3 regions of the Serratia sp. 121840015-1 genome follow, and region 3 is predicted to be linked to each of the others. Evidence: predicted binding sites of a transcription regulator. Region 3 holds the regulator's gene; each other region holds the start of a gene.

Region 1 (10,317 bases), on a different contig from region 3:
CATAACGCCTCGCGGGCTTACGGTATCGCCGCCGGGCTTATCCTGTGCACGCTGCGGCATTTCGATGCGGCCGCCAGCCTGCAAACGGCGAAACTGGTTATCGATTATCAGGGAAGCGGCGTGGTGGCGCTGGATTTGGCCGCCGACGAAGCGCGTTACCCGCTGGCCAATCACATAGCGGCCTTTCGGGCGGTGCGCGAAGCCGGCGGCAACGTCATCGCCCACGCCGGTGAGGCGAAGGGCGCCGACAGCGTACGGGAAACGCTGGATAGGCTGCAGGTGTCGCGCATCGGCCACGGCGTCAGGAGCATCGAGGATGCTGCGCTTATCGAGCGCCTGGTAGCCACCGGCGTCCTGCTCGAGATCTGCCCCAGCTGCAATCTCGTCTGCAATCTGTTCGACAGCATCGACAGTCACCCGATAGACCGGCTGAAAAGGATGGGAGTGCGGCTGAACGTGAATACCGATGCGCGCACCGTCGCCGATACCACGCTGAACAAAGAGTACCAGCTGTTGCATGACGCCTTCGGCTGGCAGGATGACGATTTTAACCGCAGCAACCGACAGGCGTTGGAAGCGAGTTTTCTCGACGGCGATACTAAAATTAAATTAATGAATCAGCTCAAGGCCGGGCCAATGTGACCCGGTACGTTTCAAGGCTGAGCGGGTTTTAACGCCCCTGCGCCGCCAACGCCTGGGCGCAGGCCCAGGCCGAGCTCCAGGCCCACTGGAAGTTGTAGCCGCCCAACCACCCGGTCACGTCCACCACTTCACCGATAAAATAGAGCCCCGGCGCCTTGTGGGCTTCCATCGTCTTGGAGGAAAGTTCGTTGGTGTCGACGCCGCCGAGCGTTACTTCCGCCGTGCGATAGCCTTCGGTGCCGTTCGGCTGCACGCGCCAGTTCTGCAACAGATCCACCAGCGCCGCCTGCTGCGGCGCATTCAGCTGCTTCAGCGTGGCCTCCGGCAGTTGTCCCAACGTTTGCAAGCATTCCACCAGCCGCTTCGGCAAGTGCAACGCCAGGGTGTTTTTCAGGCTTTGATTCGGATGCTGGCGGCGCTGGTCATCCAGGAAGGCCGCCAGATCCAGCTCAGGAAGTAAGTTAACGCTCACATACTCACCCGGCTGCCAGTAGCTGGACAGCTGCAACACCGCCGGGCCGGACAGGCCGCGATGGGTGAACAGGATGCTTTCACGGAAGCTGACGCCGTTCTCGGCAGTGATCACCGTCGGCAACGAGACGCCGGACAGCGTCTGCACATGCTCCAGCAGCGGCTTATGCAGGGTAAAAGGCACCAGCCCGGCGCGCGTCGGCAGCACCTTGAGGCCGAACTGCTCCGCCAGCTTGTAACCGAATGGCGAAGCGCCCAGCCCCGGCATGGACAAACCGCCACTGGCCACCACAAGTGAGCGAGCACTTACTTTTTCACCATTCAGCGCCAGCGTGTAGCCATGTTCGGTTTTCTCCACGCCCAGCACTTCGCTGCGCAGGCGCATCGTCACCTGGCCCAGCTCGCACTCTTTGACCAACAGATCCACCACCTGCTGCGCCGAGTCGTCGCAGAACAGCTGCCCCAGCGTTTTTTCATGGTAGGCGATGCCGTAGCGGTTGATCAGATCGATGAAGTCCCACTGGGTGTAGCGCGCCAACGCCGACTTGCAGAAGTGCGGGTTGTTCGACAGATAGGCCGCCGGCTCGGCGTACATATTGGTGAAGTTGCAGCGCCCGCCGCCGGACATCAGGATCTTGCGGCCCGGTTTTTTGCCGTTGTCGAGCAGCAACACGCGGCAACCGAGTTGCCCCGCCTGCGCGGCGCAAAACATGCCGGCGGCGCCCGCCCCAATCACTACGACATCAAACTGTTCCACCTGAGCCTCACTTATCAAAACCACAATCGCGACAAAAGAGCGCCATATTACGCCGTTTCGCCGCCGGTCACCGCCAAATTCACGGCGGCAGATTGTAAAGCCCCGGCGCCGCCAACGCCATAGTAAGAAAATATTACAGAGGTCAGAGGAGAATAACGCGTTGATATTCCATATTTTTGTTATAGACACGCCATCATTTCGTCATGTCCAAATCAAAAAAACGTCATATTTTCCTTTTCCCCGGCCCCGGTTGTCACTGATAATGCGCGGCGTTCATGTCCACAAACTGGCGTAACGCTTATGCTGCATTTGTTCGCTGGCCTGGATTTCCATACCGGCCTGATGTTAATTCTCGCATTGTTGTTCGTGTTGTTTTATGAAGCCATCAACGGTTTTCATGATACGGCCAATGCGGTCGCTACAGTTATTTATACCCGCGCCATGCGCTCGCAACTTGCGGTCGTGATGGCAGGTTTGTTCAACTTTCTTGGCGTAATGCTCGGCGGTTTGAGTGTTGCTTACGCCATCGTCCATTTGCTGCCTACCGATCTGTTGTTGAACGTCAGTTCAGCACACGGATTAGCCATGGTCTTCTCCATGCTGTTGGCGGCAATCATCTGGAACCTCGGCACCTGGTATTTCGGTCTGCCGGCCTCCAGTTCCCATACGCTGATAGGCGCAATCATCGGTGTCGGTTTAACCAACGCCCTGATGACCCACACTTCGGTGGTGGATGCGCTTAACGTCCCGAAAATGATTGGTATTTTCCTTTCTCTGCTGTTCTCGCCGCTGGTCGGCATGATGGTGGCGGGAGTGATGGTGTTCGCCTTGCGCCGCTATTGGAGTGGCACCAAGAAACGCCAGCGTATCCACATGACCCCTGCGGAACGTGAAAAGGTCGACGGCAAACGCAAGCCGCCGTTCTGGACCCGTATCGCGCTGATCCTGTCGGCGATTGGCGTCAGCTTCTCGCACGGCGCCAACGACGGCCAGAAAGGCATCGGCCTTATCATGCTGGTGCTGATCGGCGTTGCGCCGGCCGGCTTCGTGGTCAATATGAATGCAACCGGCTATGACATCACCCGTACGCGTGATGCCGTGACCCACCTGCAGCAATATTACCAGCAGCACGGCGACGCGCTGTCGCATGCGGTGTCGCTGACGCCGCTGGTGCCAAGCCCGGATGATGAAGCTGCGCCGAACAAGCCGGCCGAGTTCCACTGCGACAGTTCGCGCGCCATGCCGGCGATCGAGCTGGCTCAGGGCATGCTGACCAACCTGCAAAGCTACGATCAGCTGACGGTTGAGCAGCGCAGCCACCTGCGCCGCCTGCTGATGTGCGTGACCGACACGGCGGATAAAGTCGCCAAGCTGCCGGAAACCTCATCCGCCGACCAGCGCTTCCTGAAGAACCTGCGTCAGGATCTGCTGCAGACCGTCGAGTACGCGCCGATGTGGATCATCGTCGCCGTCGCGCTGGCGCTGTCGCTCGGCACCATGGTGGGCTGGAAACGCGTGGCCACCACCATCGGCGAGAAGATCGGCAAGAAAGGCATGACCTACGCCCAGGGCGTGTCGGCCCAGATGACCGCAGCGCTGTCGATCGGCGTGGCGAGCTATACCGGCATGCCGGTCTCCACCACCCACGTCCTCTCTTCGGCGGTTGCCGGGACGATGATCGTGGACGGCGGCGGCGTGCAGAGCAAAACCGTGAAGAACATCCTGTTGGCCTGGGTACTGACCCTGCCAATCTCGATTCTGCTTTCCGGTGCGCTGTATTGGGTCGCGTTGAAGCTGATCTAAGCGATAAGCATCATGAGAAAGGCGGCCGAAAGGCCGCCTTTTTTTGCCTGCATCAAGGGAAACAGGAAGGCATTAATACCAAATCATCAGCGCTATCAGGCTGATGACCACCAGACCGCACAGGGCCGAGGTCAGCATAAACTGCCCGCGCACCCGCTCGCAGCGGCGAATAAACTCCGGATCGTGGTGCTCGACATAGCGTTGCGCAAAGATATAGCGCACCAGCCTCAGCTGCTTGCTGGGTTGCCCGTGGGCGGTGAAGAAACCGCCGCCGTCAACGTATTGGTACAGCAGCGGGTCACAGCCGCGCAATACCACCAGCAGCGCGCGCAGAGAAGAGTAATACCGCACCATGTTTACCACACACACCACACATAAGGCCCAAAACAGCGCGACGGTACTGATCATGATTGCCCCCTCAAGGCGTTGTTATCCGCGGCCATCCGCCGGGTCCAACCGCCCTACCTCATTACCCGATACTCTGCTGGAGCTTACCGCTCTCATCCCCTTTTTTGCCTGCACGGGCCACGCCCATAACCCACCGCCTCCGGAGACGTTACCGCACCGCACAGAGAGATTTGCACAGCGTGGTTCCACTCAGAGGGGAAATGATGAGGCCCATATCCATCATTGTAGGTTAATGAAACGCAAACTGGCCTGATCAGTGGATAAAATTTACCGCCCCGCGCCGAAATGCCCTCCGCCGGGGCGGGCTAACGGCAGTGATTGGTCGGTTTTTCTGGATAGTCTATCCCGCTCCACGCCGCTGATCTTTCCCCCCACGCTGGCTAGACTCAGGTTTCCGTTACGTTCATCCAAGGAAACTGTTATGGCAAACCATTCAATCAAGGGAAAAACCGTCCTCATCGCCGGCGGCGCCAAAAACCTCGGCGGGCTGATCGCACGCGATTTGGCTGAACAAGGCGCCAAAGCGGTGGTGATCCACTACAACAGCGCCGCTTCCCAAGCCGAAGCGGAAAAAACCGTCGCCGCCATTCAGGCCGCCGGGGCGCAAGGCGTCGCGCTACAGGCCGATCTCACCACCGCAGGCGCGGTCGAAAAGCTGTTCGCCGATGCGGTCGCCGCCGTCGGCAAGCCGGATATCGCCATCAATACCGTCGGCAAAGTGCTGAAAAAGCCGATGGTCGACATCAGCGAAGCCGAGTACGACGAGATGACGGCGGTCAACGCCAAAACCGCGTTCTTCTTCCTGAAAGAGGCGGGCAAACACCTCAACGACAACGGTAAAATCTGCACGCTGGTCACCTCGCTGCTCGGCGCCTTCACGCCGTTTTACGCCGCTTACGCCGGCACCAAAGCGCCGGTGGAACACTTCACCCGCGCCGCCGCCAAGGAGTTTGGCGAACGCGGTATCTCCGTGACGGCGGTCGGCCCCGGCCCGATGGACACCCCGTTCTTCTACCCGGCGGAGGGTGCGGACGCCGTGGCCTACCACAAGACGGCAGCGGCGCTGTCGCCGTTCAGCAAAACCGGCCTGACCGATATCGAAGACGTGGTGCCGTTCATCCGCCACCTGGTCAGCGACGGCTGGTGGGTAACCGGCCAAACCATCCTGATCAACGGCGGCTACACCACCAAATAAGTTCGACGGGGGCACAGATGCCCCCGCACCTGCTCGCGCGCAACCGCGCCATGCGGCTACACTCTCTGTCAGAAACGGCGCCAAGGAACAGCAGGTCAACGAGATGGACAGATTCAATCAATACCGCGTATTCGTCCAGGTGGCGGAAATGGGCAGCTTTATCCGGGCGGCCCATGCGCTGGAGGTGCCGCGCGCCTCGGTGTCCGCCGCCGTGCAACAGCTGGAAACGCAGCTGGGCGTGCGCCTGCTGCACCGCACCACGCGGCAGGTGCGGCTGACCGCCGACGGCGAACAGCTGCTCGAGCGGCTGCGCCCGCTGCTGGCCGAGGTGGAAGACATCGATCAGTCGTTTCAGGCCAGCCAGCGCCAGGCCTCCGGCCGGCTCAGCGTCGACGTGCCGAGCCGCATCGCCCGCCGGCTGATCGCGCCGGCGCTGCCCGGCCTGCTGCGGCGCCACCCTCATCTGCAGCTGGTGCTCGGCTCCGCCGATCGCGCCATCGATCTGGTGCAGGAAGGGGTCGACTGCGCGGTGCGCGTCGGCGATCTGCACGACAGCAGCCTGGTGATGCGCCCGCTCGGCCATATCGCGCTGATCAACTGCGCCAGCCCCGCTTACCTGGGCGAATTCGGCCATCCGCGCCAGCCCGGCGATCTCGTCGAGGGACACTGGAGCATCGGCTACGCCTCGCCCAAAACCGGCCGCGAATCCCCCTGGGAATACCAGGCCGGCGACGGCCATACGCAACGGCTCGAACTGCCCAGCCGGGTGGTGGTCAACAACGCCGAAAGCTATATCGCCTGCTGCCGCGCCGGGCTGGGGCTGATGCAGATCCCGCGCTACGACGTGCAACACCTGCTCGACGCCGGTGAACTGGTTGAAGTCCTGCCCGGTTACCGCGCCGCCTCCATGCCGATCGCCCTGATCTACCCCCACCGCCGCCAGCGATCGCGCCGCCTGGCGGTGTTTCATGAGTGGTTTGAAAGCCTGCTGCAGCCACATCTGGAGCGCTGATTGCACATTTAGCGCTATACTTTGTTTAATAACGCTTATAATTCAAGCGGTCAGACCGTCAGCATCCGCATAATTCATAGGCTTTTACGCCGCGCGGGTGTACAACGAAAGGTATCGGGCGGAGAGATTTTCGATGCGGCGCAGTGTGATCGCCCCAACATATCATTGCGTTATCCGAATGATACTATGGAACCAAAAGCGCCAGGCGGGTAAACGGAACGCCTGCTAACCCTTTTTAATCGGCATGTTTATGGAAGGAGTATTCTTATGGCTTACAAACACATACTGATCGCGGTGGACCTATCCCCGGAAAGCAAAATCCTGGTAGAAAAAGCCGTCTCGATGGCGCGGCCGTACAACGCTAAAGTTTCTCTGATCCACGTCGATGTCAACTATTCCGACCTCTATACCGGCCTGATCGACGTCAATCTCGGCGACATGCAAAAACGCATCTCCGAGGAAACCCATCAGGCGCTGACCGAGCTGTCGCAGAACGCCAGCTACCCGATCACCGAGACCCTGAGCGGCAGCGGCGATCTGGCGCAGGTATTGGTCGATGCCATCAAGAAATACGACATGGACCTGGTGCTGTGCGGCCACCACCAGGACTTCTGGAGCAAGCTGATGTCTTCCGCTCGCCAGCTGATCAATACCGTGCACATCGATATGCTGATCGTGCCGCTGCGCGATGAAGAAGACGAATAAAGTAAGCACTCGCTAACTTAACTGCCCAACGCCCGCGCCCTGCGGGCGTTTTTCATGCCGCCACGCCGATTAATCGCTTGATAATCAACCGCCCTCCGATGATATAGTCGCTAAAGACACAACATCCTCCCCCGGGCATCGCCTATACCCATATCTATAAGAAATAGCGGGGGAAATTTAATGCGAAAAGGAGTTATCCATGGAATATGCCGTATCGGTAGAGTCTTTCCTGTCCTCGTTACAACGCCATAACCCCCACCAGCCGGAATATTTGCAGGCGGTGCGCGAAGTATTCACCTCGCTGTGGCCGTTTATCGAACGCAACCCGCACTATCGCGAACAGGCGCTGTTGGAGCGCCTGGTGGAGCCCGAGCGCGTCATTCAGTTCCGCGTCAGCTGGGTGGACGATCGCGGCCAGGTGCAGGTCAACCGCGCCTTCCGCGTACAATTCAACTCGGCTATCGGTCCCTACAAGGGCGGCATGCGCTTCCACCCGTCGGTGAACCTGTCGATCCTGAAGTTCCTCGGTTTTGAGCAGACCTTCAAGAACGCGTTGACCACCCTGCCGATGGGCGGCGGCAAAGGCGGCTCCGATTTCGATCCGAAGGGCAAAAGCCAGGGCGAGATCATGCGCTTCTGCCAGGCGCTGATGACCGAGCTGTATCGTCATCTGGGCCCGGACACCGACGTGCCGGCCGGCGATATCGGCGTCGGCGGCCGCGAAGTCGGCTTTATGGCCGGCATGATGAAAAAACTGTCCAACAATACCGCCTGCGTGTTTACCGGCAAGGGCCTCTCCTTCGGCGGCAGCCTGATCCGCCCCGAGGCGACCGGCTATGGCCTGGTGTACTTCACCGACGCCATGCTGCAGCGCCACGGCCTGGGCTTTGAGGGCATGCGGGTGGCGGTGTCCGGCTCCGGCAACGTGGCGCAGTACACCATCGAGAAAGCGCTGGAGCTGGACGCGCGCGTGATCACCGTGTCGGATTCCGGCGGCACCCTGGTGGACGAAGACGGCTTCACCACCGAGAAGCTGGCGCACCTGGCGGAGATCAAAAACCAACGCTACGGCCGGGTGGCGGACTACGCCCGCGAACGCGGCCTGACGTATCTGGCGGGCCAGCAGCCGTGGAACGTGCCGGTGGATATCGCCCTGCCGTGCGCCACCCAGAACGAACTGGATCTCGAGGCGGCGCAAACGCTGATCCGCAACGGAGTGAAGGCGGTCGCGGAAGGCGCCAACATGCCGACCACCATCCAGGCCACCGACGCCTTCCTCGACGCCGGCGTGCTGTTCGCGCCGGGCAAGGCGGCCAACGCCGGCGGCGTCGCCACCTCGGGGCTGGAGATGGCGCAAAACGCCGCGCGCATCGGCTGGCGGGCAGAGAAAGTGGATGTACGTTTACAACATATCATGGCCGATATTCACCACGCCTGCGTGGAATACGGCGGCGAAGGCAAGCAAACCCACTACGTGCACGGCGCGAATATCGCCGGTTTCGTCAAGGTCGCGGACGCCATGCTGGCGCAGGGCGTGCTGTAATCCGCCTTAAAGGTGATCTTGTTCACACATCGATTAAATGCTTCAATGCCGGCCTCTGCGCCGGCATTTTTTTATGCTTTCACGCCATCCAGATGATACCAATACGTTAAATAAAAGTTAATAAAAGGTTATTTATTGCTTCATGATCGGTAGTAAATTTACCACCGCCAAATAATTAAACATTTATTTAACATTAAATACGCCATTATTTTACTTAAATGTGCGCAGATCACATTTCATTAACTTCAGCTACGCCCCCTCTTCCATTCCTTTGTAATCTGCAGCGGTGGAAAAACCGCCACCCCTACAGATAAAAAAAGGTACAGCTAATGAAATTTAACCTCGCATTATTAAATGCATGTGTGGTTTCTGCGTGCATGTTATCAACAACACCTGTGTTCGCCGCTGATAAGTATGAGATTGCCGTGGTCGCTAAAGTGACCGGCATTCCGTGGTTCAACCGCATGGAAGTGGGCGTCAACGAAGCGGCGAAAAAACTCGACGTCAACGCCTACCAGACCGGCCCTTCTACGCCGGATCCGGCTGCGCAGGTCAAGGTGATTGAGGATCTGATCGCCAAGAACGTCAACGCCATCATCGTGGTGCCGAACGACGCCAAGGTGCTGGAGCCGGTGCTGAAAAAAGCGCGCGACAAAGGCATCGTGGTGCTGACCCATGAATCCCCGGACCAGCAGATCGGCCAGTGGGACATCGAGACCATCGACAGCGAGAAATACGCGCAGGCCAACGTCGATGAGCTGGCGAAAGACATGGGCGGCAAAGGCGGCTATGCGATCTACGTCGGCTCGCTGACCGTGCCGCTGCACAACGCCTGGGCCGACTCCGCCATCAAATACCAGAAAGAAAAATACCCGGACATGTTTGAAGTCACCTCGCGCCTGCCGGTGGCGGAAAGCATCGACAAATCCTACGCCACCACGCTGGATCTGATGAAAACCTATCCGCAGATGAAGGGCATCATCGGCTTCGGCTCGCTCGGCCCGATCGGCGCCGGCCAGGCGGTGGCCAAGAAACGCGCCAAGGACAAAATCGCGGTGGTGGGCATCGCCATGCCGGCGCAGGCCGCCCCTTACCTGATGCGCGGCGACATCAAGAAAGCGCTGCTGTGGGATCCGAAAGACGCCGGTTATGCGCTGGTGACGGTGGCCGACCAGCTGCTGCAGGGCAAGGAAGTGAACAAAGACCTGTCGATCGAGGGCCTTGGCAAGGCTGACGTCGATATGGAACACAAAGTGATTCGGTTTAATAAGATTTTGGAAGTGACCAAAGACAACGCCCAATCGCTTGGATTCTGATTTTTCGCGTAATTTCGCCACACCGGGAAAGTAGTTAAACCCTCGTAGGGGCGCAGCATTGCTGCGCCCAGGGCTTCGGCCGCTACGCAAGCACAGGTTAACGTTATGACAGCCTCCCCCGCATTTATCACCCTGGAGAATATCAGCAAGCGATTCCCAGGCGTGCTGGCATTAGACCAGATCAACCTGACGCTGAATAAAGGCGAAGTGCACTGCCTGGCCGGGCAAAACGGCTGCGGCAAAAGCACCATCATTAAAATCATCTCCGGCGTTTATCAGCCGGAAAAAGGCGCCAACATTTCGCTGGAAGGCAAACTCTTCCACGCCCTGACGCCGCAGCTGTCCGGTTATTACGGCATACAGGTGATCTACCAGGACCTGTCGCTGTTCCCCAACCTGACGGTGGCGGAGAACATCGCCATTCACCGTTACCTGCCCGGCGGCCGCTTCTGGGTGCGCAAGCGG
Region 2 (10,317 bases), on a different contig from region 3:
TGAAAGTGTCGTTTTGTGCCACAATGCGCCGAGGCGGCGCCGTTTTTTGTAAGAATTGAATCACAATACGCTAGTATGATTTCTTGTGCCAGCGGTCACATTTTCCGCCGGCCCCACAGGGAAAACGCTCTCGATGACCTCGTTCACTCTCAGCTCCGATGACTGGTTAACGCGTGAAACGCAGTTCGCTGCCTTCGCCACCGGGCCGCTGCTGGACTTCTGGCGGCTACGGGAAGAGGGCGAGTTCAGCGGCGTGGGCGGCGTGCCGATCCGCTTTGTGCGTTTTCGCTCCGCACGACATCAGCGGGTGGTGGTGGTCAGCCCCGGCCGCATCGAAAGCTACGTGAAATACCCCGAGGTGGCCTACGATCTGTTCCACTGCGGTTACGATGTGGTGATCGTCGATCATCGCGGGCAGGGGCGCTCCGGCCGTTTACTGGCGGATACGCACCGCGGTCATGTGGTAAACTTCGCCGACTACGTGGACGATTTCGAGCAGCTTTGGCAGCGCGAGGTCGAATCGTGCGGTTATCGGCAGCGCGTAGCGCTGGCGCATTCGATGGGCGGCGCGATCCTGGCGCAGTTCCTGCAGCGCCGGCCGCAGGCATTCGACGCGGCGGCGTTTTGCGCGCCGATGTTCGGCATCCAGTTGCCGATGCCGGGCTGGCTGGCCGACCGCATCCTCGACTGGGTGGAGACGCGCCCGGCGATCCGCGACTACTACGCGGTGGGCACCGGCCAGTGGCGTCCGTTGCCCTATGTGGTCAACGTGTTGACCCATAGCCGCGAGCGCTATCGGCGCAGCCTGCGCTATTACGCCGATTACCCCGAGCTGCAGGTGGGCGGGCCGACCTACCATTGGGTGCGGGAGAGCATCCGCGCCGGCCGGCAGATTATTGCTCAGGCCGGGGAGATAACAACGCCGCTGTTGCTTTTGCAGGCCGGTGAGGAACGGGTGGTCGACAACCGTTCGCATCAGGCTTTTTGTCAGGCTCTGTCAGACGCGGGGCGCCCTTGCGAAGGGGGGCTCCCGTGGGTTATCAACGGCGCACGCCACGAGATCCTGTTCGAGCGGGACGCGATGCGCGCCGAAGCACTGAACGCAATCCTGCGCTTCTTTGCTCAACACTTAGGCGGCGCGCTGCCGCCGACAACTCCATCAGAGGTTAGAACATAACGCTATGTATCACGTCGTCGCTTCCGATTTAGATGGCACGCTGCTGTCTCCCGACCATACCCTGTCGCCGTACGCCAAAGAAACGCTGAAGTTGCTGACCCAGCGCGGCGTACATTTCGTGTTCGCCACCGGCCGTCACCATATCGACGTGGCGCAGATCCGCGACAGCCTGGAGATCAGCGCCTTTATGATCACCTCCAACGGCGCGCGGGTGCACAACACCGCCGGCGAGTTGATCTTCAGCCATAACCTGGACGGGGATATCGCCCGCGATCTGTACGGCATGCTGCACGACGATCCGGAGATCACCACCAACGTCTACCGCAACGATGACTGGTTCATCAACCGCGAAAGCCCTGAGCAGGAAGAGTTCTTCCAGGAGTCGGTGTTCAAATATCAGCTGTTCGAGCCGGGCCTACTGGAAACCGACGGCGTCTGTAAGGTCTACTTCACCTGCGAAAATCACGAGCGGCTGCTGCAGGTGGAAGACGCCATCAACGCGCGCTGGGGCGATCGGGTCAACGTCAGCTTCTCGTTCCCGACCTGCCTGGAAGTGATGGCGGGCGGCGTGTCGAAAGGGCATGCGCTGGAAGAAGTGGCCAAGATCATCGGCTATACGCTGCAAGAGTGCATCGCCTTCGGCGACGGCATGAACGATCTGGAGATGCTGTCGATGGCCGGTAAGGGCTGCATCATGCGCGACGCGCATCAGCGCCTGAAGGATATGCTGCCGGAGCTGGAAGTGATCGGCTCCAACGTCGATAACGCGGTGCCGCACTACCTGCGCAAGATGTTCCTCTGAAATCACCCGGCCGTTTCTCTGAAATAACAAGGGCGCCTTGCGGCGCCCTTAAAGTCAATGATAAACCGGATGACGTTGCCGAGCTGACAGAGGGCAATATCTAAAAAACAAGGAAAATCAATTTATTGATTTTCGACTGATATCCACAAAGGAGGAAAAACCACGTTTTTTCCTCCTTTGTCAGCAATTCAAGGGCGCCTTGCGGCGCCCTTGGCATTACTTGTGCTGGCCCTGCTTCTGCAGGAACTGCACGCCCTTGTCCGGGAAGTCGGTGAACACGCCGTCGACGCCGGCCTGGTTGTAAATCACGTCATACAGCTGGTTCACGTCGGTCACGTACTTCGGCAGCGCATCGGCGCGGATGGTGAACGGGTGCACCGCCAGCTTGCTGGCATGCGCTTCTTTCACCATGTCGGTCAGCACGATGTGGCCCGGCTTGGATTGATCCGCGACCACCAGCATGTGGTAGTCCGGCCCGATGCCGTCGGCATACTGAGCGATTTTCTTCATCGCGCCCGGCTTGAACATCCAGTCGTAGTCGTATTCTACCCACTTGCCGTCGGCTTTCTGCTCGTAGGTTTCCTGCCAGTCGTTATAGGCGATCAGCTGCACCAGCTTCAGATCCATGCCCAGCTTCGGCTCCAGCTCGTTCTTGATGCGTTTGAGCTCGTTGGCGTCGAAGCACTGCAGGTAGACGTTATCGTTCTTGCCGGTGTAACCGTACTGCTTGAGCACCGCCAGCACTTTGCTGGAGATGTCTTTGCCTTCCTGTTTGTGGAACCACGGCGCCTTGATTTCAGGGTAGATGCCGATGTTTTTGCCGGTCGAATGGTTCAGACCCTGCACGAACTCGATCTCTTCCTGGAAGGTGTGTACGCGGAAGTCGGATTTGCCCATCGGGAAGCGGCCAGGATAACCCTGTACCTTCTTGCCGTTTTCGATTTCAAAGCCTTCGGTGAACTTCAGCGATTTGATCTCCGCCAGCGTAAAGTCGATGGCGTAGTAGCGGCCGTCTTTGCGCGCGCGGTCCGGGAAGCGTTCGGCGACGTCGGTGACGCGATCGAGATAATGGTCGTGCAGCACCACCAGCTCGTTGTCCTTGGTCATCACCAGATCTTGTTCGAGGTAATCGGCGCCCTGGGCGTAGGCCATCGCTTTCGCCGGCAGGGTGTGTTCCGGCAGGTAGCCGCTGGCGCCACGGTGGGCGATCACCACTTTGTCCGCCGCCTGTGCGGCGCTGACCATCGAGGTGGCGAGAATGATCCCTGTCAGCAGGGCTTTGACTTGAGTCCGCATTCCGTTTTTCTCCGTGTTGTTGGGGGCAGGGTAGTAAAAAGGCCGCAGGGCGGCCTTTAAATCATGCAAAAGTCGTGTGACGCTTAACCGCGCTTGGCGGCGATTTCCGCGTGGTGTTTCTTTTCGTTCAGCATGGTCAGCAGCAGCAGGATAACCGCCAGCACGCCGCCGCCGATCATCACCATGAAGCCGCCGTCCCAACCGAAGAAGTCCACGGTGTAACCGACGATGGCGCTGGCTGCAACCGAGCCGCCCAGGTAACCGAACAGGCCGGTGAAGCCCGCGGCGGTGCCGGCGGCTTTCTTCGGCGCCAGCTCCAGCGCGTGCAGGCCGATCAGCATCACCGGGCCGTAGATCAGGAAGCCGATGACCAGCATACAGATCATGTCCACGGTCGGGTTACCGGCCGGGTTCATCCAGAACACCACGGTGGCGATGGTCACCAGCGTCATGAAGAACACACCGGTGGCGCCGCGGTTGCCTTTGAACACTTTGTCCGACATCCAGCCGCACAGCAGGGTGCCCGGGATACCGGCGTATTCATACAGGAAGTAGGCCCAGGACGACTTGTCCAGCGCGAAGTGTTTCACTTCTTTCAGGTAGGTCGGCGACCAGTCCAGAATGCCGTAACGCAGCAGATAGACGAATACGTTGGCGACCGCGATGTACCACAGCAGCTTGTTCGGCAGAATGTACTGCATGAAGATCTGCTTGGCGGTCAGCTCTTCTTCGTCTTTTTCGCTGTAGTCGTCCGGATAGTCGTTTTTGTACTCTTCAATCGGCGGCAGGCCGCAGGATTGCGGGGTGTCGCGCATCAGGGCGAAGGCGATCAGGGCCACCAGGATGGCGCCGAAGGCCGGCATGTACAGCGCCGCGTGCCAGTCGTTGAACCAGGCCATACCCAGCAGGAACAGCAGCGGCGGCAGGCCGCCACCCACGTTGTGGGCGCAGTTCCAGATGGAAACGATGCCGCCGCGTTCTTTCTGCGACCACCAGTGCACCATGGTGCGGCCGCACGGCGGCCAACCCATGCCCTGGAACCAGCCGCACAGGAACAGCAGGACGAACATGATGGCGATGCTGGAGGTGGCCCACGGCACGAAGCCCATGAACAACATCACCGCCGCCGCCAGGATCAGGCCGGCAGGCAGGAACACCCGCGGGTTGGAACGGTCGGAGACCGAACCCATGATGAATTTGGAGAAGCCGTAGGCAATGGAGATGCCCGACAGCGCGAAGCCGAGGTCACCGCGGCTGAAGCCTTGTTCGATCAGGTAAGGCATGGCCAGGGTGAAGTTCTTACGCACCAGATAGTAAGCGGCGTAACCGAAGAAGATCCCCAGGAAAATTTGCCAGCGCAGCTTACGGTAGAGCGGGTCTACCTTATCGCTCGGCACACGGGCGGTGTGTGCGGCCGGCTTAAAAATACTCAACATGAGCGCCTCCGATGGCTTTATCTGTTATCACATCAATATGACCTTTTACGTTCATTTGATGATTGAGCGGATATCGAATGTGGTGTTTTTGTGTTCCATAACGAGCGCCATTGTCATCAAATACGCCTGGTGTCGCTGTGACGAATGGCGCAATTGTTACACTTTCATGAAACCACGGCGGATTTTGAGCGATTCGTTAACGTTATGAAATAGAAAAACGTCCAAAAATCGTGATTATGATCACATTGATGGTTTTTTGTGGACATTTTTATTTCGTTTCATGTTCGTTATTGTTCCTTATCAAACAAAGACCCTAATAACCGTGGCTCAATAGGCTCATAACTACCGATCCTGAGGGAGCGACATGAGCAGCTATTTTGACGGCGGCGAAACGGATGTGATCATCATCGGCGGCGGCGCCACCGGTGCAGGCATCGCCCGCGACTGTGCGCGGCGCGGCTTGCGCTGCATCTTGCTGGAGCGCCACGACATCGCCACCGGCGCCACCGGCCGCAACCACGGTTTACTGCACAGCGGCGCGCGCTATGCGGTGACCGACGGCGAGTCGGCGCGCGAGTGCATCGAAGAGAACCGCATCCTGAAACGCATTGCCCACCACTGCATCGAGCGCACCGATGGGCTGTTCATCACCTTGCCGCAGGACTCGCTGGACTATCAGCAACAGTTTATCGACGCCTGTCGCCAGGCCGACATCGACGCTGAAGCTATCGACCCGCAGCTGGCGCTGCGCCTGGAGCCGGCGGCCAACCCGACGCTGATCGGCGCGGTGCGGGTGCCGGACGGCACCGTCGATCCCTTCCGGTTGACCGCCGCCAACATGCTGGACGCGCGTGAACACGGCGCGCAGATCCTGACCTACCACCAGGTGGTGGGGCTGCTGCGCAGCGGCGACCGGGTGACGGGCGTGCGCGTTTACGACCATCAGAATCAGCGGCGTTATGAGCTGCATGCGCCGGTGGTGGTCAACGCCGCCGGCATCTGGGGCCAGCAGATCGCCGAATACGCCGACTTGCGCATCCGCATGTTCCCGGCCAAAGGGGCGCTGCTGATCCTCGGCCACCGCATCAACAACATGGTGATCAACCGCTGTCGCAAACCGGCGGATGCCGACATCCTGGTGCCGGGCGACACCATCTCGCTGATCGGCACCACCTCGACCCATATCGATTACGACCAAATTGACAACATGCTGGTGACCCCGCAGGAGGTGGACATTCTGATCCGCGAGGGAGCGCTGCTGGCGCCCACCCTGGCGCAGACCCGCATTCTGCGCGCCTATGCCGGGGTGCGGCCGCTGGTGGCCAGCGACGACGATCCCAGCGGGCGCAACGTCAGCCGCGGCATCGTGCTGCTCGATCACGCCGCTCGCGACGGGCTGGAAGGGTTTATCACCATCACCGGCGGCAAGCTGATGACCTACCGCCTGATGGCGGAGTGGGCCACTGACAAGGTGTGCGAAAAGCTTGGCGTAAACCGCCCGTGCACCACCGCGCAGGACGCGTTGCCCGGCTCCCGCCAGTCGGCGGAGGAAACGGTGCGCAGCGTGGTTTCTCTGCCCGCCAGCATTCGCGGCTCGGCAATTTACCGCCACGGCGATCGCGCCAGCCAGGTGCCGGCGGCCGATCGGCTCGACACCAGCCTGGTGTGCGAATGCGAGGCGGTGACCGCCGGGGAAGTGCGCTATGCGGTCAACTCGCTGACCGTCAATAACCTGGTGGATCTGCGCCGCCGCACCCGCGTCGGCATGGGCACCTGCCAGGGGGAACTCTGCGCCTGCCGCGCCGCCGGGCTGCTGACGCGCTTCAAGGTCAGCACGCCGCAGCAGTCCATCGCGCAGCTGTCGCAGTTCCTCAACGAACGGTGGAAAGGCGTACGGCCGATCGCCTGGGGCGATGCGCTGCGTGAGAGTGAATTTACCAGCTGGGTTTACCAGGGGTTATGCGGGCTTGAGGCCCAGGCCGACAAGGAGCAGGAGGCGGATGATGCGATTTGACGTAGTGGTGATTGGCGGCGGCCTGGCCGGCCTGAGCTGCGCCATTGCCGTAGCCGAACAGGGCAAGCGCTGCGCGGTGGTCAGTTCCGGCCAGAGCGCGCTCTACTTCTCCTCCGGCTCGCTCGATCTGCTGGCGAGATTGCCGGACGGCACGCCGGTCGAGATGCCGCTGGCGGCGTTACCCCAGTTGGCGCAGCAGGCGCCGCAGCATCCGTATGCCCTGATCGGGCCCGGCCGGGTGGCGGCGCTGTCCGCCGCCGCGCAGCGGCTGCTGGAGCGCTGCGGGCTGAACCTGCAGGGCGAGGGCGCCAATAACCATCTGCGTATTACGCCGCTAGGCACGCGCCGCGCCACCTGGCTCAGCCCGCAGGCGATCCCGACGCTGCCGCTGACCGGCCAACTGCCGTGGCGGCGTATTGCAGTGATCGGCATCGAGGGGTTCCTCGACTTCCAGCCGCAGATGGCCGCTGACTCTCTGAGCCGGGAGCTCGGCGTAGAGACGGAGGTAGCCTATCTGCACATGCCGGCGCTGGACAGATTGCGCAATAACCCCAGCGAGTTCCGCGCGGTGAACATCGCCCGGGTGCTGGATTTGATGGAAAGCCTGCCGCCGATGGCCGAGGAGCTGCGGCGGTTGGCGGGCGAGGCCGACGCGCTCTTCCTGCCGGCCTGTTTGGGCATGGAGGACGACGCGTCGCTGGCGGTGCTGCAGGATGCGGTCGGCAAACCGATCCGGCTGCTGCCGACGCTGCCGCCTTCGGTGCCCGGCATGCGCTTGCATCAGGCACTGCGGCGGCGTTTCCAACAGCTGGGCGGCGTTTTCATGCCTGGCGACAGCGTGCTACGCGCCGAGTGTGAAGCCGGCCGCGTCACCGGCCTGTATACCCGTAACCACGGCGATATTCCGCTGCGGGCACAGCAGGTGGTGCTGGCCAGCGGCAGCTTCTTCAGCAATGGGCTGGTGGCGGATTTCGACGGGGTGCGCGAACCGATCTTCGGACTGGACGTGCACAGCCGCGCCGATCGCGCCGACTGGAGCCGGCGCGAGCTGTTTGCACCGCAGCCTTATCTGCAGTTTGGCGTGCGCACCGACGGCAGGCTGCGGGCGATGAAGCAGGGAATGCCGTTCGACAATCTGTATGCCATCGGCGCGGTCGCCGGCGGCTACGATCCGCTGCAGCAGGGCTGCGGCGCCGGCGTGTCATTGATCGGTGCGCTGCACGTCGCGCAGCAGATTGCCGCGGAGGAAAACGCATGAGCCTGCATCAGGACCACAGCTTTGAAAGCTGCATCAAATGCACCGTCTGCACCACCTACTGTCCGGTCGCCAAAGTGAACCCGCTCTATCCGGGGCCAAAACAGGCGGGGCCGGACGGCGAGCGGCTGCGGCTGAAAGATCCGGCGCTGTACGACGAAGCGCTGAAATACTGCACCAACTGCAAGCGCTGTGAAGTGGCCTGCCCGTCCGACGTCAAAATCGGCGACATCATTCAGCGCGCCCGCGCCGACTTCGCCCAGAGCAAGCCGACGCTGCGCGACACCATCCTCAGCCACACCGACATCATGGGCTCGCTGTCGACGCCGTTCGCGCCGATCGTCAACGCCGCTACCGGGCTGAAACCGGTGCGCAAGCTGTTGGACAAGGCGCTGAAGATCGATCACCGTCGCGAACTGCCGAAATACTCGTTCGGCACTTTCCGCCGCTGGTACCGGCAACAGGCGCAGGCTCAGCAGCGTTATGCCGAGCAGGTGGCGTTTTTCCACGGCTGCTTCGTCAACTATAACCATCCGCAGCTGGGCAAGGATTTGATCCGGGTGTTCAACGCGCTGGATATCGGCGTGCAGCTGCTGAAACGCGAGAAATGCTGCGGCGTGCCGCTGATCGCCAACGGGTTTATCGAGCAGGCCAAAAAGCAGGCCAGGGTCAACGCCGAGTCGCTGCATGAAACGGTGCTGGAGCGCGGCATTCCGGTGGTCGCGACCTCATCGAGCTGCACCTTCACCCTGCGCGACGAATACCCTCATCTGCTGGACGTGGACACCACCCCGGTGCGCGATCGGGTGGAGCTGGCGACGCGCTATCTCTACCGCCTGATCAATCAGGGGCGTAGCCTGCCGCTGAAGCACACGCCGCTGCGGGTGGCTTATCACACGCCTTGCCATATGGAGAAGATGGGCTGGACCGCCTACACGCTGGAGCTGCTGCGGCAGATACCGGGGCTGGAGCTGGTGGTGCTGGATTCCCAGTGCTGCGGCATCGCCGGCACCTACGGGTTCAAATCGGAGAACTACGCCACTTCGCAAGGCATCGGCGCACCGCTGTTCCGGCAGATCGAAGAGAGCGGGGTGGATCTGGTGGTGACCGACTGCGAGACCTGCAAATGGCAGATAGAAATGTCCACCAGCAAGCGCTGTGAACATCCGATCACCCTGCTGGCGCAGGCGCTGGCGTAAAAACGAAAGGGCCGGCAAGCCGGCCCCTGTGGGATTACTGCTTCAGCTTCAGGGTGGAGATGATGCCTTCGGCTTCGGTCTGCGCCTGCTGCTGATTGTCCGCCGGCAGCGTCACCTGAATGGTCAGCATGTTGTTGTTCAGCGAGCCGATCAGGACGGAGGAATAGGCTTTTTCGCCGCTGCTGGTGATGATGCTGTCCAGCTGACGCAGCGGCACGCCGTTGACGTCGAGCGCCTTGTTGGTGATCACCTGCAGGTTGGCGTCACGCGCGCGCTGGGTATTCTCCAGGCGCTTGGCCAGAGTCTCCAGGCTGTCGGCGGTCTTGTCGCCCAGGATCACGATCACCGCGCGCTGACCAGTGCTGTCTGCGTAAACATGCATGTTGTTGGCCTGGTTACCCAGCTTGCCGCTCTGATCCGCCATGCCGACCGGCAGCGTGAACGCCAGTTTACCGTCCAGCAGGCTCACCTGCTGCCCGGCCGGTGCGCTGGCCGCCGCGCCGTCTGGCGCTGCCTTGGTGTCTTTGGTGTTGCCGTCGCAGGCCGCGAGGCCAAGCGCCAGCAGGCTGATACCCATCAATTTCGCTACTTTACGCATCGGGCTTCCTTATTCCTTTCCGGTAGGGATTCACTGTCGTATCGCAACCTATTCCAGGTTGAAATGCAAGGCAGATGTTGTCACAAGTTTTTTTCCAGTAATAGCCGATAATCAGCCACTTCGCCTTTCTTTTCCAGCTGAACAATCTGATAGTGATGGGAGAGCAGCATCGTCAGCATGGCGCGGAACCGGTTACGGGTTTTGACCGTCAGCTGGTGATAGCCCTGCGCCTGCGCCCAGCGTTCCTGTTCGGCCAACAAGGCCTGCGCCACGCCGTGGCGACGAAACGCCGGCAGCACCCCGCCCAGCCAGCTGTAAAACACCGTTTCCCGCTGTTGATAACCGAGCTTGAAACCGGCCGGCTGACCGTCGATTTCGGCGATCAACAGGCTGGCGGGGGCGATGCCGATGCGCCGCTGCAGATCGGCCAGGCTATGCAGGTTGCCGAATTCGGGGATGCGTTGATAAAGACGGTGGATTTCTTCGAGCGTGGCGTTGCGAACGATTGGGGTCATGGGCGGCCTCCAAAGGATAGGGCCG
Region 3 (10,317 bases):
CGGCGGCGAAGGCAGTTTCATCGGCGAATTCGCTGTCGGCCAGCGCCTGCTGCCATTGCTGCTCCGCCTGCTGCAGCCGTTCCTGCATTTGGGTGTGCTGTTGTTGCAACCCGGCCTGCTGGCCGGCCAGGCGCTCGCGCAGTTCCTGCGCCTTTTGCCACTGCTCGGCGGCCTGCAAGCTGGCCTGTTCACAGGCGGTTTGTTTGGCGCGCAGCTGTTCCCGCACCTCGGCGACTCGCTGTTCGCCGAACAGCGCCAGCCGCTGCGCGCGCCGCTCGGCGAGGGTCTTCTCGCCTTCCTGCCAGCGTTGAAGCAGGTCTTGCTGCTGTTGCAGGCTGTCGGCGTGGGTTTTCTGCAGCAGCGTAAAGCGCTCTTCGAGCAGCGCCAGCTGTTGCTGCGCCTGCTGCTGCTGCGTTTGCAGAGCGGCGAGCGCGTCTTTTGCCTGTTGCACCGCCTGCGCCGCCTGTTCATGCTGCTGCAGCGCGTGCTGCCCGCGCCGCTCTTCGTCGTCGCAGCCGCTCAGCCAGGCGCTGAGTTGCTCGCCCTCCGCCAGGGTAAAGTCGAATGCCAGCGGCGCGCTGAGCTGCTGCCATTGCTGCTGTTGGGCAGCCAGCTGCTGCTCATCCTGCGCGATAGCCTGCTGCTGGCGTTGTTGCTGCTCTTGCAGGCCTTCACAGCGGGTGCGCAGCTCGGTGCCCTGGGTTTGCAGTTTCTCGGCGAGGGTGCGCATCTCAACCAAGCGTTGTTCCGTCGCCGAAGGCTGCACGGCCTGATATTGCTCCACCGCCGGATGGCTGGTGGAGCCGCACAGCGGGCAGGGTGCGCCGCTCTGCAACAGGGCGCGCTCCGCTTCCAGGCTGACGATGCGTTTTTCCAGCTCGTGGATCCGCTCCACTTCCTGCAGCTGCGCCTTGTGCTGTTTGAATTGCTGACGCGCGTTCTCCAGCTGGTGTTGCAGCCCGGCGAGCTGCGTTTGCCGCTCGGCGTGCTCTGCCTGTTGCCGGGCCAGACGCTCGCGGGTCTGACGGTAAAGGGAAGCGAGCGTGAATAACTGCTGGCGCGTCGGGCGCAGATCCGCCAGGGCGCTCAGGCGCTGGCGCAGCGGGGCCAGCGGGGTTTGCGCCTCCAGCGCCTGCTGCCGTTGCCGTTGAGCGGCCAGCGCTTCGGTCAGCGCGTTCAACTGCTGCTGATGCTGTGCGGCCTGCGCCGTCAGTTGGCTGCGCTGGGCGGTGAGCTGCTCCAGTGCGGTCTGCTGCTGGGCGCACTGCTGCGCGGCGGCATCGCCGGCCTGTCGCCGCTCGGCCTGCGTCGATTGCAGTTGGGCGATCTGATGGTCGAGCGGGGCGACCTGGTCATCGATCAGCTGTTGCTGCTGCCGCATATGCTCGGCATGGGCTTGCTGCGCCAGACGGGCCTTTTCCACCGCCTGCTGCAGCGGCGCCAGCTGTGCCGAGTGCTGCTCCTGTTGCTGCGTCAGCTGGGCTGCCTGCTGTTGTATCGTCTGCAGCTCGACGCGGCAGCGATCGCGTTCGCCGCGCAGCGGCCGCAATTTCTCGGCCGGTTCGCTCAGCGCCAGCCGCTGCAGCTGCGGGGCGGCCTCGGCCTGCTCGCGCTGGGCGGTTTCCAGCCGCCGTTGCCCCTCGTTTTGCTGTTGCTGGAGGCGCTGCCATTGCTGCAACCAGCTCAGCGCCTGTTGCTGTTGCTGGGTTTGCTTGCCGAGAGCGCTTTCCTGCGCGCTCAGCGCCGTCAGCCGTTCAGTCAGGGAGTGGCGCTGTTCATCGCTCAGCAGCTCGATGCCGCTGGCGCGCTGGTGCAACGCATCCAGGTCGGTTTTGGCCTGCTTGTGGGATTCGAACACCTGTTCGGACAGCCGCCCGTAGATTTCGGTGCCGGTCAGCTCTTCCAACAGCTCGGCGCGATCGTTGGCGTCGGCGTTGAGGAACGCGGCGAACTGCCCCTGAGACAGCATCATCGATTTGGTGAAGCGGCCGAAGTCCAGCCCGGTGATGGCGGCGGTGATCTCCAGCTTATCGCGCACTTTATCCGCCAGGATCTTGCCGTCCTCGCGCCGCGCCAGTTCGACCTTCGGCGCCTGCAGATTGCCGTCCGGCGCGTTTTTGGCGCGGCGCTGGCTCCAGAAGGCGCGATAGCCGACGCCCTTGACCTCGAATTCGACCTCCGCCAGCGATTCGGCGGTGTGGCGGGTCATCAGTTCATTCTGGCTCGGCGTGACGTTGAGACGCGGCGTCTGGTGGTACAGCGCCAGGCAGATGGCGTCCAGCAGGGTGGTTTTGCCCGCGCCGGTCGGGCCGGTAATGGCGAACAGGCCGTTGCTGGCGAACGGCTCGGCGGTGAAGTCAATTTTCCACTCGCCCTGCAGCGAGTTGAGGTTTTTTAACCGCAGGCTGAGGATCTTCATGGGTGGGTCTCCTCAGGATTGTGCTGCACCGCATCGACCACCTGGCGGAACAGTTGATGCATCCGCCGTTGGCGCGCTTCGGGCATGTCGGCCTCCTGCGCCAGGCGCCGTTCGAACACCTCGTTGACGCTCAGCTCGTTCAGCGTTTCCTTGTCCTGCTGCGCGATCGCCTGGCGGCGTTGCTCCTTGCTGCGCCGCAGCAGCACCACTTCCACCGGCAGCTCATCCGCCATCAGCTGGATACGGCGCTGGATATCGCTGAGGTAGTCCTGCGTCGCCACTTCGATATCCAGCCACACCGGCAGCTCGCCGGCATAGTCGGCAAATTGCTGCAGCTGCCGTTCGATCTCGGCCAGATCGCCTTTGATCAGCTGCATGGGCTGGAACTGCGGGATCGTTAACGCTTCTACCTGCTGCAGGGCACCGTCGGTGAAATCCACTAGGAAGACGCTTTTGGCTTTGCCCAGTTCATCGAAGCTGAGCGGAATCGGTGAGCCGCTATAGCGAATATGTTCCGACTTGGCGACGTTCTGCGCGCGGTGAATGTGGCCCAGCGCGATGTAATCGGCAGGGGGGAAGGCCTGCGCCGGGAAGGCGTCCAGGGTGCCGATATAGATGTCGCGCACCGAGTCGGAGGTGGTGACGCCGACGGTGGTCAGGTGGCCGGTGGCGACGATCGGCAGCGGCAGGCCCAGCTGCTCGCGGCGTTCGCAGGCCGCCTGATACAGCGCTTGGTAATGTTCGGCAATGGCTTCCTGCAGCGCCTGCTGTTTCTGCGCGCCGGATTCGCCGGCGCGGCTGGTGAGCAGATCGCGCGGCCGCAGAAAAGGAATGGCGCACAGCACGGCGCCCGGCTGGCCGTCGCGCCGGTTAAGCACCACGATCTGCTGCTCAAGGGAGCCCTGCGCACTCGCGATCACCGTGGTGTTCAGGCAAGAGAGCAGTTCCCGCGATTCGTTCAGCGTCGCTACCGAGTCGTGGTTGCCGCCCAACACCACCAGTTGGCAGCCGGTGCGCTGCAGTTCCACCACGAAGCGGTTGTACAGCTCGCGGGCGTAGCTGGGCGGCGAGCCGGTATCGAATAGGTCCCCGGCGACGATCAGCGCATCCACCTGCTGCTGCTCGATCTGTTCGATCAGCCAGTTCAGAAAAGCCTGGTGCTCGGCGGCGCGGCTTTTGGTGAAAAAGTACTGGCCAAGATGCCAGTCAGAGGTGTGGATCAGGCGCATGACACTCCCGGATGCAAAGGTAATGGCGATGATTATAAAGGCCGCGGCGGCGCCTGTCCCGGCGCAATGGCGACGACTACGGAATGATTTTTCTTTGCACCGGGAAATAATCGCTATGCTTACTGCCTATAACAGCCGCTTTTTTTCATAAAAGTGTCACAAAACTGACGCATAATGGCGCCCGCAAAGTCGCTAACACATTGGCAGGATTGACGATGGCAAGACGCATACTGGTGGTGGAAGACGAAGCGCCGATCCGTGAGATGGTGTGCTTTGTGTTGGAACAGAATGGTTACCAACCGTTGGAAGCCGAGGATTATGACAGCGCCGTGACGCGCCTGTCTGAGCCGTTCCCTGATTTGGTGTTGCTCGACTGGATGTTGCCCGGCGGTTCCGGCATTCAGTTTATCAAACATATGAAGCGCGAAGCGCTGACCCGCGATATTCCGGTCATGATGCTGACCGCGCGCGGCGAAGAGGAAGACCGCGTGCGCGGCCTGGAAGTGGGGGCGGATGATTATATCACCAAGCCGTTCTCGCCCAAGGAGCTGGTGGCGCGCATCAAGGCGGTCATGCGCCGCATTTCACCGATGGCGGTGGAAGAAGTGATTGAAATGCAAGGGCTGAGCCTGGATCCGTCCTCCCACCGCGTGATGGCTAACGATCAGGCGTTGGACATGGGGCCGACCGAGTTCAAGCTGCTGCACTTCTTTATGACCCACCCAGAGCGGGTTTATAGCCGTGAGCAGTTGCTTAATCACGTCTGGGGCACTAACGTTTATGTGGAAGACCGTACCGTTGACGTGCATATCCGTCGGCTCCGCAAGGCGTTAGAAACCAGTGGGCATGATAAAATGGTTCAAACCGTTCGGGGCACCGGCTACCGGTTCTCAACGCGCTACTGATCGCGCCGCGCTGGAGAATATGTCGTGTTAGAACGTCTGTCGTGGAAGAGGCTGGCTCTGGAGCTGGCTCTTTTTTGTCTGCCCGCCTTACTGCTGGGGCTGATTTTCGGTTATCTGCCCTGGTTCCTGCTGGCCTCCGCGCTGGCTGCGCTGGTGTGGAATTTCTACAACCAGCTCAAACTTTCCCATTGGCTGTGGATCGACCGCAGCATGACGCCGCCGCCCGGCCGCTGGAGCTGGGAGCCGCTGTTCTATGGCCTGTATCAGATGCAGCAGCGCAATCGCCGCCGCCGGCGTGAGCTGGCGCTGCTGATCAAGCGCTTTCGCAGCGGGGCCGAATCGCTGCCTGATGCGGTGGTGATGACCACCGTCGAAGGCAATATCTTCTGGTGTAATGGGCTGGCGCAGCATCTGCTCGGCTTTCGCTGGCCGGAAGACAACGGCCAGCACATCCTCAACCTGCTGCGCTATCCGGAATTCAGCCACTACCTGCAACAGCAGGAGTTCTCGCGCCCGCTGACGCTGCAGCTGAACAATGAACACTACGTCGAATTCCGCGTAATGCCTTACTCCGAAGGGCAGCTGCTGATGGTGGCGCGCGACGTCACCCAGATGCGCCAGCTGGAGGGCGCGCGGCGCAACTTCTTCGCCAACGTCAGCCATGAGCTGCGCACGCCGCTGACGGTGCTGCAGGGCTACCTGGAGATGATGGGCGATGAAGAGCAGGACGGCTCGCTGCGCAGCAAGGCACTCAGCACCATGCAAGAGCAGACTCGCCGGATGGACGGGCTGGTCAAGCAGCTGCTGACGCTGTCGCGCATTGAGGCGGCGCCCAATGTCGACATGAACGAGCGGGTAGATATCCCGCTGATGCTGCGGGTGTTGCAGCGCGAGGCGCAGTCGCTGAGCGGTGGCAATCACGAGATCACCTTCCGGGTTAACGAACAGCTCAACGTGTTCGGTAATGAAGACCAGTTGCGCAGCGCGGTGTCTAACCTGGTGTACAACGCGGTCAACCACACGCCGAAGGGCACCCATATCGAAGTGAGCTGGCAGCAGACGGCGCACGGCGCGCAGTTCCAGGTCAGCGATAACGGGCCGGGCATCGCCGCCGAACACCTTCCGCGCCTGACCGAGCGTTTTTACCGCGTCGACAAGGCACGTTCGCGCCAAACCGGCGGCAGCGGGCTGGGGCTGGCGATCGTCAAACACGCGCTCAGCCATCACGACGCGCGGCTGGAGATCCTCAGCGAGCCGGGGATCGGCACGCGCTTTATCTTTACCTTACCCAACCGGTTGATTGTTCCCGCCGCTTTATCAGAGAATGCGGTGAAAAATTAACGCGAGACACCGGTATGACCCGAATAACCCGAGGGCTGTTGCTTTGCCTGGCGCTGCTGGCCGGACGCGGCGCGCTGGCGCAGCCCGATGGCATGTTGGCGGGCAACCTGTCCAGCGTCGGCTCCGACACCCTGGCGAATCTGATGGCGTTGTGGGCGCAGGATTTCAGCCGGCATTACCCCAACGTTAACCTGCAGATCCAGGCCGCCGGCTCGTCGACCGCGCCGACCGCGTTGGCGGCGGGCGCCGCGCAGCTGGGCCCGATGAGCCGGCCGATGAAGGCGGCTGAGGTTTCGGCGTTCGAACACCGTTACGGCTATGCGCCGCTGGCGGTGCCGGTGGCGGTGGATGCGCTGGTGGTGTTGGTGCATCAGGACAACCCGCTGCGTGGCCTCAATCTGCAGCAGCTCGATCGCATTTTCTCCGCCACCCGGCGCTGCGGTGAGAGCAAACCGCTGACGCGCTGGGGCGAGCTGGGGCTCAGCGGCGATTGGGCGACGCGCTCGCTGCAGCGCTTCGGCCGCAACTCGGCTTCGGGCACCTACGGCTATTTCAAACTGCGCGCGCTGTGCGGCGGCGATTTTATGCCGCGCGTCAATGAGCTGCCCGGCTCGGCCTCGGTGGTGCAGGCGGTGGCCGGTTCGCTCAACGGCATCGGCTATGCCAGCATCGGCTTTCGCGCCAGCGGCGTGCGGCTGCTGCCGTTGGCGGAGTCGGGAGAGGACTATGTCGCACCTACCGCCGCCAACGTGCGCAACGATCGCTACCCGCTGTCGCGCTATCTCTATATCTACATCAACAAAGCCCCCAATCAACCGCTCGAGCCGCTGACCGCCGCGTTCCTCGACCGCGTGCTGTCGACCGCAGGGCAGAGCCTGGTCAATCACGACGGCTATCTGCCGCTGCCGCCGGCCGCCCTGCAGAAGACCCGCCAGGCGCTCGGCTTGCAGCCGCTCGCGTCGGCTACGGTGCAATAAGCGGCAAAAAGCGGCGTAATTTTCGCCTTTTTTCACGGCCAAACGGAGCTTATGCCACGCGAAAACCGGGCATTTATTGGCGTTTTCGCGCGGTAAAGTGATATATGCTTCACGTTTCGTGAATCTGTTGTTCAAAAATGATACAAATCATGTAGTGTATATTTATTGATAGCCAATATGATCGACTGGTGGCAAAAGTTTATATGGTCGATAGCTCTGCTTTTCGCCGTGCGCCTTGCCTTGAAGCGCTATAAACGTTTACCTTAGCCTTCGTTGTCGGATTAAACCTCCATTTTTATAACTCCTAAAATTTTGCCCATCTTCATGAGCGGCCACTTTCGAATAGGGACATAAACGCCGGATCTATTGCGTTTAGGGTGCTTATTTGGCGCTGCAACGATCGGGCATGCCGGCAACCGGGTGGGGCGTCACGCCACCACGCTATCGGACACTATTTTTCATTTGAACAGGCAACACGACATCGTATGAGTCATCGTTTAACGTCAAAAGATATCCTGGCACTGGGCTTTATGACCTTTGCCTTATTCGTCGGGGCCGGGAACATCATCTTCCCGCCGATGGTCGGCTTGCAGTCCGGTGAACACGTCTGGACCGCGGCGCTGGGCTTCCTGATCACCGCCGTCGGTCTGCCGGTCATCACCGTCATCGCGCTGGCGCGCGTCGGCGGCGGCATCGACGCCCTCAGCTCACCGATCGGCCGTGGCGCCGGCCTGCTGCTGGCGACCGTCTGCTACCTGGCCGTCGGCCCGCTGTTCGCCACGCCGCGTACCGCCACCGTGTCCTTTGAAGTGGGTATCGCCCCGCTGACCGGCGACGGCGCCATGCCGCTGTTCATCTACAGCCTGGTGTACTTCGCGCTGGTGATCGGCATCTCCCTGTATCCGGGCCGCTTGCTCGACACCGTCGGCCACGTGCTGGCACCGCTGAAGATAGTGGCGCTGGCCGTATTGGGCATCGCCGCGTTGCTGTGGCCTGCCGGCGCGCCGATCCCGGCGACGGCGGCTTACCAGAGCGTGCCTTTCTCCTCCGGCTTCGTTAACGGCTATCTGACCATGGATACGCTGGGTGCGCTGGTATTCGGCATCGTTATCGTCAACGCGGCGCGCTCGCGCGGCGTGAAAGACGCCGGTCTGTTGACCCGTTACACCATTCTGGCCGGTTTGATCGCCGGCGTGGGCCTGACGCTGGTTTACCTGAGCCTGTTCAAGCTGGGCTCCGGCAGCGGCGCGCTGGTGCCTGACGCCACCAACGGTGCGGTGATCCTGCACGCTTACGTTCAGAACACCTTCGGCGGCCTGGGCAGCTTCTTCCTGGCGGCGCTGATCTTCATCGCCTGTATGGTGACCGCAGTCGGCCTGACCTGCGCCTGCGCCGAGTTCTTCGCGCAATACCTGCCGTTCTCGTACAAGACGCTGGTATTTATCCTGGGCCTGTTCTCGATGGTGGTGTCCAACCTCGGCCTGAGCCACCTGATCCAGATCTCCATTCCGGTGCTGACCGCGATTTATCCGCCGTGCATCGTGCTGGTGGTGCTGAGCTTCACCCTGCGTTGGTGGCACAGCGCGCCGCGCATCATCGCGCCGGTGATGCTTGTCAGCCTGTTGTTTGGTATCCTTGACGCGGTGAAAGCCTCCAGTTTCCAGCAGCTGCTGCCGGCCTGGACCACTCACCTGCCGCTGGCGGAGCAGGGGTTGGCATGGTTGCCGCCTTCGCTGCTGATGCTGGTGCTGGTCGCGATTTATGATCGGGTGTGCACGCGTTCCCAAGTGACCGCGCACTGATAATTCCCCGGCTTAATCCAGGGCCACGGACATGTCCGTGGCTTTTTTACGTTTAAAACTATGGGTCATCTTCATGCAACAACAGTCACCCACCACTGCCCCCGACAATAAGCTGAAACGCGGCCTCAGTACGCGTCATATCCGCTTTATGGCGCTGGGATCGGCCATCGGCACCGGGTTGTTCTACGGCTCGGCGGACGCCATCAAAATGGCCGGCCCGAGCGTGCTGCTGGCTTACCTGATCGGCGGCATCGTGGCCTTTATCATCATGCGCGCCCTGGGGGAGATGTCGGTCAACAACCCGCAGGCCAGCTCGTTTTCCCGCTACGCGCAGGACTACCTCGGCCCGATGGCGGGTTACATCACCGGCTGGACCTACTGCTTTGAAATCCTGATCGTCGCCATCGCCGACGTGACCGCCTTCGGCATCTATATGGGGGTCTGGTTCCCGGAAGTGCCGCACTGGATCTGGGTGCTGAGCGTGGTGCTGATCATCGGCGCCATCAACCTGATGAGCGTCAAGGTATTCGGTGAGCTGGAGTTCTGGTTCTCGTTCTTCAAGGTCGCCACCATCATCATCATGATCGCGGCCGGCATCGGCATCATCATCTGGGGCATCGGCAACGGCGGGCAACCGACCGGCATTCATAACCTGTGGTCGAACGGCGGTTTCTTCAGCAACGGCTTTATCGGCATGATCCTGTCGCTGCAGCTGGTGATGTTCGCTTACGGCGGCATTGAAATCATCGGCATCACCGCCGGCGAAGCCAAAGATCCGAAAAAATCGATTCCTAAAGCCATCAACTCGGTGCCGTGGCGCATTCTGGTGTTTTACGTCGGCACGCTGTTCGTCATTATGTCTATCTACCCATGGAACCAGGTGGGCACCAACGGCAGCCCGTTCGTGCTGACCTTCCAGCATATGGGCATCACCGTGGCGGCGGGCATTCTCAACTTCGTGGTGATCACCGCTTCGCTGTCGGCGATCAACAGCGACGTGTTCGGCGTCGGTCGCATGCTGCACGGCATGGCCGAGCAGGGCCACGCGCCGAAGATGTTCAGCAAGGTGTCGAAACGCGGCATTCCCTGGGTGACGGTGGTGGTGATGATGCTGGCGCTGCTGCTGGCGGTATACCTCAACTACATCATGCCGGAGAGCGTGTTCCTGGTGATCGCGTCCCTGGCGACCTTCGCCACCGTGTGGGTGTGGATCATGATCCTGTTCTCCCAAATCGCCTTCCGCCGCAGCCTGAGCAAAGAGCAGGTGAAGCAGCTGGCGTTCCCGCTGCGCGGTGGGGTGTTCACCTCGGTGGTGGCGATCGTGTTCCTGGTGTTCATCATCGGCCTGATCGGCTACTTCCCGACCACGCGCGTCTCGCTGTACGCCGGCCTGGTCTGGGTGGTATTGCTGCTGGCGGGATACTGGTTCAAGGTCAACCATCAGAAAAAACGCGCGCCGCTGGCGACGCAGCAAGACTAAATGGAAAAACACCGGCTGAGGCCGGTGTTTTTTTAGCGTTTGTCTTCCACTTCATCCTCCCCGGCGGCGCGCGCTTCGATACGCATGTCGCCGCCGTTAAGGCGTTCTTCCTCTTCCTCGCCGGCGCAGCGCGCCAGCACTTCGCGAATGTCCTGCATGTTGCT

Evidence for each region. Region 3 encodes PhoB, which activates phosphate uptake and scavenging genes when phosphate is short. Its sites were predicted from a motif close to CTGTCATAAAACTGNCNNAT; they were not measured.
Region 1: the regulator PhoB is predicted to act here: its motif matches at 2,146-2,165, upstream of pitA (inorganic phosphate transporter PitA).
Region 2: the regulator PhoB is predicted to act here: its motif matches at 4,865-4,884, upstream of glpT (glycerol-3-phosphate transporter).

The regions. Positions count from the first base shown of each region.
Region 1 covers NZ_JBSEYF010000007.1:180,579-190,895, forward strand. Annotated here, with positions in the region: gene add (adenosine deaminase) at 1-642, shown strand, start outside; gene ACUXAC_RS23920 (NAD(P)/FAD-dependent oxidoreductase) at 671-1,870, opposite strand; gene pitA (inorganic phosphate transporter PitA) at 2,171-3,673, shown strand; gene uspB (universal stress protein UspB) at 3,746-4,081, opposite strand; gene ACUXAC_RS23935 (SDR family oxidoreductase) at 4,503-5,276, shown strand; gene ACUXAC_RS23940 (LysR family transcriptional regulator) at 5,380-6,288, shown strand; gene uspA (universal stress protein UspA) at 6,556-6,993, shown strand; gene gdhA (NADP-specific glutamate dehydrogenase) at 7,193-8,536, shown strand; gene ACUXAC_RS23955 (autoinducer 2 ABC transporter substrate-binding protein) at 8,866-9,852, shown strand; gene ACUXAC_RS23960 (sugar ABC transporter ATP-binding protein) at 9,958-10,317, shown strand, end outside.
Region 2 covers NZ_JBSEYF010000006.1:220,229-230,545, forward strand. Annotated here, with positions in the region: gene pldB (lysophospholipase L2) at 134-1,177, shown strand; gene yigL (sugar/pyridoxal phosphate phosphatase YigL) at 1,182-1,979, shown strand; gene glpQ (glycerophosphodiester phosphodiesterase) at 2,196-3,275, opposite strand; gene glpT (glycerol-3-phosphate transporter) at 3,359-4,711, opposite strand; gene glpA (anaerobic glycerol-3-phosphate dehydrogenase subunit A) at 5,076-6,725, shown strand; gene glpB (glycerol-3-phosphate dehydrogenase subunit GlpB) at 6,715-7,983, shown strand; gene glpC (anaerobic glycerol-3-phosphate dehydrogenase subunit GlpC) at 7,980-9,179, shown strand; gene ACUXAC_RS22700 (DcrB family lipoprotein) at 9,214-9,777, opposite strand; gene ACUXAC_RS22705 (GNAT family N-acetyltransferase) at 9,858-10,292, opposite strand.
Region 3 covers NZ_JBSEYF010000003.1:116,737-127,053, forward strand. Annotated here, with positions in the region: gene sbcC (exonuclease subunit SbcC) at 1-2,419, opposite strand, end outside; gene sbcD (exonuclease subunit SbcD) at 2,416-3,648, opposite strand; gene phoB (phosphate response regulator transcription factor PhoB) at 3,864-4,553, shown strand; gene phoR (phosphate regulon sensor histidine kinase PhoR) at 4,578-5,894, shown strand; gene ACUXAC_RS16875 (PstS family phosphate ABC transporter substrate-binding protein) at 5,909-6,871, shown strand; gene brnQ (branched-chain amino acid transport system II carrier protein) at 7,357-8,673, shown strand; gene proY (proline-specific permease ProY) at 8,747-10,153, shown strand; gene ACUXAC_RS16890 (hypothetical protein) at 10,186-10,317, opposite strand, start outside.